Linked DNA regions of Caballeronia sp. TF1N1. The main gene of each other region encodes a partner of the protein of the gene in region 2 in a complex. Links are inferred from orthologs where the notes say so. Each region holds a gene or a part of one and is shown on either strand. Other genes may lie near its edges.

Region 1 (3,204 bases), 840 kb from region 2 along the record:
CCTTCGGCGAAACCGGTCGGGTTGTTCTTGACCGCGTGAATATCCGCTTCGAGGTGGATGTCCGAATCCGATGCCTTGCGCATGATGCCTTCCGGCGCCATCGTGATTGGCTGCAGATAGACGGCGCCCGTTTCCATGCCGCCTTCGATATGCTGCTTGCCGATCGGATACTCAGCAGCGGAAGCCGCCATCATCGCCGTGAGGCCTGCGGCGGCAACGAGGCCGCGCATCAACGTTGAACCCATCAAACACTCCTGTTGTTATCGATGGCGCGCGTGACATTGGCGCGCCCTTTCCACCGAACTCCGGCGCTCTAAAAAGGCGCGCCGGCGCAAAAAAATGACTGTGGTGCCGGTTCGTTAGCGCGAAACGGAAAACCGCTTCCAGAATCTGGAAAACGTTAATACGAACCATTCTCAATGTTCGTCAGTTTAGCACCCTTCACCACTCGGGACAAATTAGCGCGGGCTTACAAAAGCCTGCTGCGGCAAGGCTCCGGCGGGCTTTGCAGCCAACTCGCGGTCCATTCGCGGCCGATAAAAAAACGCGGTGCGCCTTCCGGCTCGCCGCGTCGCTTGAGACAGAACGATGAAAACTTGCTTTCTTTCGCCTTACTTTCCGCCGATGCCGGTGATGTGATCGCCCACGTTCGCGCCGAACACGCGTTGACGTAACAGCGCCAATTGGTCGCGGGTCTGCGCCGCCTTTTCGAATTCGAGATTCTTGGCGTGATCCATCATTTGCTTTTCCAGCCGCTTGATTTCCTTCGCGAGCTGCTTCTCGGTCATGTCCTCGAACTTCGCGCGCGTCTGGGCTTCCTTCAGTTCGGCGCGCGCGTCGTCGGCGTTGTAGACGCCATCGATGATGTCCTTGATGCGCTTTTCCACTCCGCGCGGCGTGATGCCCCGCTCGAGGTTATGCGCAACCTGCTTGGCGCGGCGCCGCTCGGTTTCGTCGATGGCGCGCTTCATCGAGTCCGTCATGTTGTCGCCGTAGAGGATCGCCTTGCCGTTCACGTTGCGCGCCGCCCGTCCGATTGTCTGGATCAGCGAGCGCTCGGCGCGCAGGAAGCCTTCCTTGTCCGCGTCGAGAATGGCGACGAGCGACACTTCAGGAATATCCAGACCCTCGCGCAACAAGTTGATGCCGACGAGCACATCGAACGTGCCGAGCCGCAGATCGCGGATGATTTCCACGCGCTCGACCGTGTCGATATCGCTGTGCAAATAGCGCACCTTCACGCCGTGATCGGCGAGAAATTCGGTCAGCTGTTCGGCCATGCGCTTGGTGAGCACGGTAACGAGCACGCGTTCGTGCACCGCGACGCGCGCGTTGATCTCGGAGAGCACGTCGTCGACCTGCGAGCGCGCGGGCCGCACCTCGATTTCGGGATCGACGAGACCCGTCGGCCGCACGAGTTGCTCGGCCACTTGCCCCGCTTTCTTCTGTTCGTAGTCGGCGGGCGTCGCGGAAACGAACACGGCCTGGCGCATCTTGCGCTCGAATTCGTTGAACTTGAGCGGCCGGTTGTCGAGCGCGGACGGCATGCGGAAACCGTAATCGACGAGATTTTCCTTGCGCGCGCGGTCGCCGTTATACATGCCGTTCAACTGGCCGATCAGCACGTGCGACTCGTCGAGCAACATGATGGCGTCGGGCGGCAGGTAGTCGACGAGCGTCGGCGGCGGTTCGCCGGGCGCCGAGCCCGAGAAATGCCGCGAGTAATTCTCGATGCCCTTGCAGAAACCCAGTTCCTGCAGCATTTCCAGGTCGAAGCGCGTGCGCTGTTCGAGCCGCTGCGCCTCGACGAGCTTGCCCTGGCTATGGAAAAACTCCAGCCGCTCGCGCAGTTCCAGCTTGATGGTTTCGATCGCGCGCATGACGGTGTCGCGCGGCGTCACGTAATGCGACGACGGATACACCGTGAAGCGCGGAATCTTGTTGCGCACGCGGCCGGTGAGCGGATCGAAAAGCTGCATCGACTCGATTTCGTCGTCGAACAATTCGACTCGCACCGCCATTTCCGCGTGTTCCGCCGGAAAGATGTCGATGGTGTCGCCTCGCACACGGAACGAGCCGCGCTGAAAATCCGCCTCGTTGCGCGTGTATTGCATGGCGATCAGCCGCGCGATGACATCGCGCTGGCCGAGCTTGTCGCCTACGCGCAGCGTGAGGATCATCTTGTGATACTCGGACGGATTGCCGATACCGTAAATGGCCGACACCGTCGCCACGATCACCACGTCGCGGCGTTCGAGCAGGCTCTTGGTCGCCGAGAGCCGCATCTGCTCGATATGCTCGTTGATCGACGAATCCTTCTCGATGAAGAGATCGCGCTGCGGCACATACGCTTCCGGCTGGTAATAGTCGTAGTACGAGACGAAGTACTCGACCGCGTTGCGCGGGAAAAACTCGCGGAACTCGGCGTAGAGCTGCGCGGCGAGCGTCTTGTTGGGCGCGAAAACGATGGCGGGCCGGCCCAGACGCGCGATGACGTTGGCCATCGTGAAGGTCTTGCCCGAGCCGGTCACGCCGAGCAGCGTCTGGAACGAGAGACCGTCGTCCACGCCCTCGACGAGCGTCTTGATGGCCTCGGGCTGATCGCCCGCGGGCGGATACGGCTGATAGAGCTGAAACGGCGAGCCTTCGAACGTGGCGAACTTCGATTCGTCCAGTGCGTCGGGCGTTTCGATAAGGGTATCGGACATGGAGAGGGGAATCTTCTAAGTCGGCGCCGGAGCAAACACCTATTCTAGCGGCTGCGGCGAAAGTGGCGCGGGCGGCCTCACGGGAGGCGGAATCGAGCAGGTTGGGACCGTTGGGTGGAAGTCAAGCAGTGGCGCGCGAGGCGGCGCGCTGTTCCGTCGATGCCGTCCAATCGAGGCTTGCGCGCATGCCGGACAAGGCGTTCAACCGGCCGAAGCCCATGCGCTTATTCATGCTCGCGAGAAAAAAGCGCGTACATAGAATAAGGCTCGATCCGAAATGCAGCGCCGGATTCGATACAATATGCGACTGGGCTTCGAGGGGGCGCCCCGCACGACCGCGCCGCCAACGACGTCACGCGCCGTTTTTTCGAGCGCCCAAGCATCGTTCTTCCCGCCGCACGTCTTCCTTCCACTGCCGATAGATCATGTCTCTTTTCTCTGCCGTCGAACTCGCTCCCCGCGACCCGATTCTGGGCCTCAACGAAGCCTTCAACGC
Region 2 (3,366 bases):
CGCCAGCACGCCTTCGTTGCTCGCGACGAAGCGATCGCCACTCACAATCAACCCGCGATGCACACGCGGCGCATGCACCGCGAAGCGCTCGGCAAGCGAGCTGCCCTCATCGGCGATGAAACTCGCGGCCGCCAGCGCGAGCGCATTGCAAAAGCTGGGATCGGCGGCGAAATGAGAGCGGGCCAGAAGCGGCACTTCATAGCGCGGGAAAAGCGGCGAGGCATCGAGATCGTGCTGCAGGAGCGTATCGCCGATGACGATGTCGCCCACCCGGACATTTGCATGCACGCCGCCCGCGACGCCCGTAAAAACGATCGCATCGACCTTGAACACGTGAATGAGCGCGCTCGCCGTCGCCGCCGCCGCGACCTTGCCGATGCGCGCGAGCGTTGCCACCACGCGCACGCCATGCGCATGGCCGACGTGATACTCGCGCTGACCGAGCGTCACCGTCTCGACTTCGCCCGCCGCATGCATCTGCGCGACGAGATCGCCCAGTTCCTGCGGCAGCGCCGCCATGATGCCGAGCATCGTCATTCGACCGCTTGCAGTTTCGCCACCGCGAGTGCGAGCCATTTCTCGCCGTGCCGCTTGAAGCGAACCTGCGCGCGCGCATCGCCGCCGGAACCTTCGAGCCCGATCACCGTGCCCTCGCCGAACTTCGTGTGGAACACCGCTTGTCCGACCTTGAAGCCGCTTTCCGCCGCGCGCTGCTCGTTGGCGAACGACGGCAACGCCGGTGCGGACGCGGCGGAACCGCCGTAAGCCGAACCGCCGCGCTCCTGGCCTGGGCGCGCGAACCAGTCGCGGCCCCAGCCGGCGTTATCCGCGCGCCCGCCCCAACGCGCGCCCGGCTCGATCTTCGGCGTGAGCCACTTGAGCGAGCCTTCGGGCAATTCGTCGAAAAAGCGCGAGCGAATGTTGTAGCGCGTCTGTCCATGCAGCATCCGGCTCTGCGCGAACGACAAATAAAGCCGCTCTTTCGCCCGCGTGATCGCCACGTAAGCGAGCCGCCGCTCTTCTTCGAGGCCGTCGGTTTCCTGCGCGCTGTTCTCGTGCGGAAAGAGCCCTTCTTCCAGTCCGGTGATGAACACCGCCGTGAATTCCAGCCCTTTCGCCGCGTGCACGGTCATGAGTTGCACGGCATCCTGGCCGGCCTGCGCCTGGTTGTCGCCCGCTTCGAGCGATGCATGCGAGAGAAACCCCGCGAGCGGCGTCATGGTGTCGGGGTTCTGCGCGGGATCGGCAATGCCGGGCGCGTCCAGCACTTCGATCTCGCCGTCCTCGCTCACGATTTCCGGCGCCGCCGTCGCGCCGGGGCGCAGCGGCACGGAACGCGCGGGGGTATCGAGCCCGTAGCCTTCCTCGCTCACGAACGCCGCCGCCGCGTTGACCACTTCCTGCAAGTTCTCCAGACGGTCCTGGCCTTCGCGCTCGGTCTCGTAGAACGCGGCGAGACCGCTCGCGCGCACGACGTATTCGACCGTTTCCGGCAGACTCATCTGCTGCGTTTCGGCGCGCATCTTCGCGACGAGCGTGGCGAATGCGCCGAGGCTCGAACCTGCCTTTCCCGTGACGTAGGGCACGGCGGCGGCCATCGAACAGTTGTAGAGACGCGCGGCGTCGGCGAGTTGCTCGATGGAGCGCGCACCGATGCCGCGCGTCGGGAAATTGACCACGCGCGCAAACGCCGTGTCGTCATTCGGGTTGTCGATCAGACGCAGATACGCGAGCGCATGCTTCACTTCCTGACGCTCGAAGAAGCGCAAGCCGCCATACACGCGATACGCAATGCCCGCGTTCACGAGCGTGTGCTCGATGGTCCGCGACTGCGCATTGCTCCGGTACAGCACCGCGATCTCCCCGCGCGCGAGTCCCGTATTGATGAGCGCCTTGATCTCCTCGACGATCCAGCCCGCTTCCTGCGAGTCCGTCGCGGCTTCGTAGACGCGCACCGGTTCGCCGTGCCCCGCATCCGTGCGCAGGTTCTTGCCGAGCCGCCGCGAGTTGTTGGCGATCAGGAAGTTCGCGGTATCGAGAATATGGCCGTGCGAGCGATAGTTCTGCTCCAGCTTGATGAGATTGCGCACGCGGAACTCGCGCTCGAAGTCGTGCATGTTGCCGACGTTCGCGCCGCGAAACGCGTAGATGGACTGGTCGTCGTCACCGACCGCGAAGATGGCGTTGCTCTCGCCCGCCAGCTGCTTGAGCCACGCGTACTGCAGCTTGTTGGTGTCCTGAAACTCATCGACGAGGATATTGCGAAAGCGCGCTTGATAATGTGCGCGCAGCGGCGCATTGAACGCGAGCAGTTCGTGGCAGCGCAACAGCAGTTCGGGGAAATCCACGACGCCTTCGCGCTGGCATTGCTGATCGTAGGCTTCGTACAGTTCGACGAACTTGCGGTTGAAGGCGTCCGTGGCGTCCACGTCCTTCGGACGCAAGCCCTGCTCTTTCGCGTTGTTGATGAAGTACTGAAGGTTCTTCGCCGGATATTTTTCGTCGTCGACATTGAGCCCTTTCATCAGCCGCTTGATGGCGGAGAGCTGATCGGCGGTGTCGAGAATCTGGAAAGTCTGCGGCAGCCCCGCGTCGCGATAATGCGCGCGCAGCATGCGGTTGCACAGGCCGTGGAAGGTGCCGATCCACATGCCGCGCGTGTCGATGGGCAAGAGCGCCGAGAGCCGCGACATCATTTCGCGCGCGGCCTTGTTCGTGAAGGTCACGGCGAGAATGGTCGGCGGCGACGCGTAGCCCTGCTGGATCAGCCACGCGATTCGCGTGATGAGCACGCGCGTCTTGCCGCTGCCCGCGCCGGCGAGAATCAGCGCGGGCTCGTTGGGCAGCGTCACGGCGGCGAGTTGTTCGGGGTTGAGGTTCGCGAGCAGGTCGGGCATGGGAGCAGGTGGACGGCGAAAAGCGGGCCAAAGTCTCTGGCGGCGGGCCGACCATTATAAGACCGCGCCGATGGCGTCGCCGGCGCCTGGCATCCGCGCTTGGCCGCAGGCCATCCGGAATTCGTCCGATTGACTCGCTCGAACCTTATAATCAGGGATTACCCCGCACTTTTCACGCATTTTTCGGCAGATTTCACGATGAGCGACAACACGCTTGCGAAGAGCTTCGAGCCTCAGAACATCGAGTCCCAATGGGGCCCGGAATGGGAAAAACGCGGCTACTCCGCCCCGACCTTCCAGGAAGGCGCGAAGAATTTCTCCATTCAACTGCCGCCGCCGAATGTCACCGGCACGCTGCACATGGGTCACGCGTTCAACCAGACCATCATGGACGGCCTGACGCGCTATCACCGCATGCTCGGCGAAAACACGCTGTGGGTGCCGGGCACGGACCACGCGGGCATTGCCA

What was found.
Region 1: the proteins of LDZ28_RS09025 (region 2) and uvrB are in contact, whole or in part, in a crystal structure (PDB 7EGT), measured with the Thermus thermophilus proteins. The link is inferred for Caballeronia sp. TF1N1 from one-to-one orthologs. Residues at the interface, in WP_096412145.1 of Thermus thermophilus: His654, Arg656, Phe657, Gln666, Asp668, Glu669, Lys680, Arg681, Leu682, Ser683, Lys685, Tyr686, Ala687; in WP_096411307.1 of Thermus thermophilus: Glu23, Leu25, Arg26, Asp27, Gly28, Glu29, Arg30, Phe31, Arg55, Glu326, Asp327, Phe328, Glu379, Ser382, Gln383, His398, Gly400, Arg401.

What each region holds. Positions count from the first base shown.
Region 1 is NZ_CP084626.1:1,110,761-1,113,964, reverse strand. Bases 161-3,048 are described here. They hold uvrB (excinuclease ABC subunit UvrB), read right to left. Parts: upstream 2,709-3,048; coding sequence 612-2,708; downstream 161-611. Other genes in these bases: LDZ28_RS05055 (iron transporter), read right to left, coding at 161-245. Also shown: more of LDZ28_RS05055, read right to left, coding at 1-160; LDZ28_RS05045 (amino acid aminotransferase), read left to right, coding at 3,134-3,204. UniProt on the Escherichia coli protein: The UvrABC repair system catalyzes the recognition and processing of DNA lesions. A damage recognition complex composed of 2 UvrA and 2 UvrB subunits scans DNA for abnormalities.
Region 2 is NZ_CP084626.1:1,947,323-1,950,688, forward strand. Bases 216-3,265 are described here. They hold LDZ28_RS09025 (UvrD-helicase domain-containing protein), read right to left. Parts: upstream 2,898-3,265; coding sequence 534-2,897; downstream 216-533. Other genes in these bases: LDZ28_RS09020 (5'-methylthioadenosine/adenosylhomocysteine nucleosidase), read right to left, coding at 216-537; LDZ28_RS09030 (valine--tRNA ligase), read left to right, coding at 3,096-3,265. In the rest of the region: more of LDZ28_RS09020, read right to left, coding at 1-215; more of LDZ28_RS09030, read left to right, coding at 3,266-3,366. UniProt on the Escherichia coli protein: A helicase with DNA-dependent ATPase activity. Unwinds DNA duplexes with 3'-5' polarity. Translocates on single-stranded DNA with 3'-5' polarity. Initiates unwinding more efficiently from a nicked substrate than double-stranded DNA.